One region of the Idiomarina sp. ST20R2A10 genome, then DNA from elsewhere that is predicted to be linked to it. Evidence: riboswitches for the same ligand, from Rfam matches in the RefSeq annotation. Region 1 holds a riboswitch; the other holds the start of a gene.

What was found. A riboswitch is a leader RNA that binds a small molecule or an ion and turns the genes downstream of it on or off. The one in region 1 is predicted to bind thiamine pyrophosphate.
Region 2: another riboswitch for thiamine pyrophosphate. It lies ahead of ACP7H9_RS08105 (TonB-dependent receptor); the one in region 1 lies ahead of thiC (phosphomethylpyrimidine synthase ThiC).

Annotation. Positions count from the first base shown of each region.
Region 1 covers NZ_JBNIEY010000001.1:511,146-513,518, forward strand. Annotated here, with positions in the region: gene ACP7H9_RS02495 (formylglycine-generating enzyme family protein) at 1-219, shown strand, start outside; gene ACP7H9_RS02500 (SCO family protein) at 212-856, shown strand; TPP riboswitch at 897-1,015, shown strand; gene thiC (phosphomethylpyrimidine synthase ThiC) at 1,099-2,373, shown strand, end outside.
Region 2 covers NZ_JBNIEY010000004.1:145,873-148,245, forward strand. Annotated here, with positions in the region: gene fre (NAD(P)H-flavin reductase) at 1-538, shown strand, start outside; TPP riboswitch at 589-687, shown strand; gene ACP7H9_RS08105 (TonB-dependent receptor) at 737-2,373, shown strand, end outside.

The DNA of each region.
Region 1 (2,373 bases):
GAATGGGTAGACGACTATCAATTATTATTAACCAACGGCGATGACGTCGATTTGCTCTCCGGCTCATGTGGCGACGGAGCGCGCTTTATGTCGAGTTTTAGTAACGCCAATTACGCCACATTTTTCCGTTATCAGTCACGCAGTGATTACGCCCCGCAAAGTGCGACCAGCACTATGGGTTTTCGTTGCGCATACGACCTGGAGAACGACCATGAATAAATTGCTAAAATTGACAGCCCTGGCCTCTTTGATCTTTGTTGTCCAGTCTTTTGCGCAGGATCACTCGCATCACAATATGCACAAGAATCAGACAGCTAACGACCACAGCAATCATACGGCAATGAACGCAGCAGAGGTCTCTCACTCCGAGTCGGTATACCAGATAGATGCTACCTGGAACACGCATAAGAATAGCCAACTCAAGCTTTCAGAACTTGAAGGTCATCCCGTTATTCTTTCCATGATTTATGGCAGTTGCACCACCGCCTGCCCAGTGTTGGTTCATGACGTAAAACGCTTATACAGCAAGCTGGACGAAGACACTAAACAGCAAGTTAAGCTCGTTATGGTGAGTTTTGACACCGATCGCGATACACCCGAGGCACTCGCTGACTATGTTAAGCAGTATCAACTTAACAACGACAACTGGCTGTTTCTGAACGGTTCGGAGCAGGATATCAGAACCTTAGCTACAGTACTTGGCGTGAGGTATCGACAGCGTCCGGACGGTGATTTTGATCACAGCAATTTGATCACTATTCTCGATAAACAAGGGCTTATTGTTGAACGCATAGAAGGCCTAAGCCAGCCAATGGAGAAGCCAGCTAACGTTGTCGCTAAACTGGTTAACGATTAACAGCGGTTGCATTCGCTCTAAGATTTTGTTCCACTAAAAAGGAATCTTGTCGGAGTGCCGGTAGCTTTCTTAATGAAGTTACCGGCTGAGACCGCAATTGCGGGATCCGTTGAACCTGATCAGGCTAATACCTGCGAAGGGAACAAGAGAGCATCAGCATGACACGACCGTTGTTTCTGCGCTGATGTTCCTTTCAACACTCCTGACAAGCATCTCTAACATCAACAAAATGAGAGAATGCTATGTCAACTGCACCATCGAATAACCGTTTAAACCGCCAACAGGCTGAATCTTTTTTATCATCGCTATCCGGGCATTATTACCCTAATTCCAGCCGTGAATTTCTGTCCGGTAACAACGATATCCAGGTACCCTTTCGTCGCATTCACCTTAGCGAAACCCTGCACCAGCCCACACCGGGCGTGAAGTTACCACCGAACGAGCCGGTGGACGTGTATGATACGTCCAGCGTCTACGGTGACCCGGAAGCTGCAATTGACGTAAAAGTGGGTTTGAAAAAGGTTCGTGAGAACTGGATTCAGCAACGCCACAGCAAGAACCAAGAAGACAATCACGGTATTACTCAACTGGCCTACGCCCGGCGCGGCATCGTTACGCCCGAGATGGAGTTCATTGCACTGCGCGAGAATATGGGGCGGGAGCACCTTGAAAACCCCATAACGTCGGAATTTGTGCGCGACGAAGTCGCCAGTGGACGCGCGATTATTCCCGTTAATACCCACCACCCCGAATCAGAACCAATGATTATTGGCCGCAACTTTTTGGTTAAAGTGAATGCCAACATTGGAAACTCATCGGTCAGTTCGTCTATTGAAGAAGAAGTCGAAAAGCTGGTTTGGGCAACTCGCTGGGGCGCTGATACCGTGATGGACTTATCTACCGGCCGTAATATTCACCAAACCCGGGAATGGATCTTACGCAACAGTCCAGTGCCTATTGGTACTGTGCCTATTTATCAGGCTTTAGAACGGGTCAATGGCGTTGCTGAGGATCTGAGCTGGCCAGTATTTAAAGACGTACTGCTGGAACAGGCTGAGCAAGGTGTGGACTATTTTACGATTCACGCCGGCGTACTGCACGACTTCATTAAACTGACTGCAAAGCGAGTTACCGGCATAGTCTCCCGTGGCGGTTCGATAATGGCGAAATGGTGCATGGCGCACCAGCAAGAAAGTTTTCTTTATCAGCACTTCCGCGATATCTGCAAAATTTGTGCGAAATATGATGTGTCGCTGTCTTTAGGTGACGGCCTGCGCCCCGGTTCCATTGCCGACGCCAACGATGAAGCTCAGTTCGCAGAACTTCGGGTACTAGGCGAGCTGACTCAAATTGCCTGGGAGTACGATGTACAGGTGATGATAGAAGGCCCCGGCCATGTGCCCATGCATAAAATTCAGGAAAACATGGATGAGCAGTTAAAGCACTGTCACGGCGCGCCGTTCTACACCTTAGGGCCGCTAACCACCGATATAGCCCCCGGTTACGACCACATTACC
Region 2 (2,373 bases), on a different contig from region 1:
CCCGTCCAATAAAAGTGAGTGGTTACTTCATGTTGGCGCTACGCCGGACAACAGCTATGCCATGGAAGTGTTGGATAAAGTGCGTGACGATGGGGAACTAGAAATTGATGCGCCGGACGGTATTGCGTTTTACCGTCAGGAAAACACTAAGCCGGCAGTGTTAATTGCTGGTGGCACCGGTTTCTCGTATACCTATTCTATTTTGCAGCAACATTTACGTGTGTCGCCAGAGCGGCCTCTGACACTTTACTGGGGTGCAAAAAGCTTAAGCGACCTGTATTTGCATGACGAACTGGAACGCTTAGCAAGCCAGTACGAGCACTTTGATTATCACCCGGTGGTCGAAGACGCGGATAACAACTGGGCTTATTCTATTGGTTTAGTGCACCACGCGGTTATGGCCCGTGAGCAAAGTCTGCCTGAGTGTGAAATTTACATGGCTGGCCGTTTTGAAATGATACGCGTTATTCGCGACGACTTTGTCGCTAAAGACGTACCGTTAGAAAACCTTTACGGCGACGCTCTGTCCTTTATTTAATTGCACTGAAAGTAAATTTGTTTAACTAACAAGCTGCGTTATACTGACGCCGCTTTACCAAGGGGTGCCGGCAACGGCTGAGATGCATTAGCGAACCCTTAAAACCTGATCCGGTTAATACTGGCGTAGGGATGGTAGAAAACCCGTCTAATACAGCCTTACCGGATCGTTTCTGACTTTGTTTTGAGGAAATGATCCATGAAAATAATCAATTCATACTTAGCAGCCAGCATTGCCGCTGCGTTATCCAGTGTTCCCGCTTTTGCCTTTGCAGCAGAGGACACACAAGATACAAAAGACATTGAAATTATTGAAGTGAGTGGTGACTTTCACCGCCGCACCTTAAATGAAACCACCAGCAGCGTTTCTATTATTGATAAAGATGCGATGCAACAGCGTCACTCACAGCATTTACAAGACACTCTGAACAGTTTGGCCAACGTGAATTTCTCGGGTGGTACTTCCACGGCTCGGTTTATTCAAATTCGTGGTATTGGCGAGCGCTCTCAGTTTGTTGATCCTGTAACGCCCTCGGTCGGTTTGATAATTGATGGTATTGATTACAGCGGATTAGGCAGTGCCGCATCGCTTTTCGATATTGATCACGTGGAAGTGTTTCGCGGTCCGCAAAGCGGACGTTTTGGCGTGAACGCTATGGCCGGTTTATTGTTGCTGGACAGCACCGCACCGAGCAGCGACTTTAACGGCCAGTTTCAGCTATCAGCAGGCAACTATTCCGAAGCCATGGGCGGCCTTGCTATGGGCGGAAACCTAGGGCTGTTAGGTAACGCCCGCTTCTCGGTCAGCCAGTTTCAGCAAGACGGTTACATTGAAAATACCTATCTTGAGCGTGATGACACGGAACAGCGCGACGAACTCACTGCGCGCTTCAAGCTGGATACAGAGCTCAGTAAAGACTGGTTGCTGCAAACGGTTCTGCACTATAACGATGTCGACAATGGCTACGATGCGTTTAGTCTCGACAACACCCGCGAAACTTTGTCCGATGAACCGGGTTTTGACCGCTTAGAAAGTCAGGCATTGCGCTTGCAGCTCAGTTACCTGGGTTTTGACAACAGCCGTCTGGAAATGTCTGTTAACTACCTGGATGCAGACACCGGCTACGCTTACGACGAAGACTGGACCTATGAAGGTATCGCTCCGGGCTGGGAATACTCAGCTTTTGACGCGTACTTCCGCGACCGTGACGACAAAACCGCCGAAGTTCGCTGGGTATCCGACGAGCCCGAAAGCCTGTTTGGTATTGATAGCGAATGGGTTTTAGGTTTGTACTATTACGACAAATCGGTTCAGCTGACACGTGACTATTTTAACTGGGACTTAGGCCAGCCAAGCATTTTCAACAGCGACTATGATAGCAATCACGTTGCTATTTATGGTGAGCTAACTCAGCATTGGAGTGACCGGGTTAGTACTATAACTGGCTTGCGGGTAGAACGTTACGACAATGACTACCTCGACAGTCGCGGTATTACCGCTGAACCTGAAGACACCATGGTGGGTGGTAATTTCAGTGTCCGCTATCAGGCGTCTGACGACAGTTACCTGTACGCGACTCTGGCGCGCGGATACAAAGCCGGTGGCGTTAATGGTGAAGCTTTAGGAAAAGCTGAAGATCAGGGTCTGGAAGAATTAGAAAACTACTTGTTAGACCGCTCAACCTTTGCTCCGGAAACGCTCTGGAGTACCGAGTTTGGCGTAAAAGGCAGCAGTGCCGATGGGCGTTTAACCTCAAGAGTCAGCGCATTTTACCATTGGCGTGACGATGTTCAGCTCAAGGGCTGGGTAAACCGAGACCAGTTATTTGTGGGTTA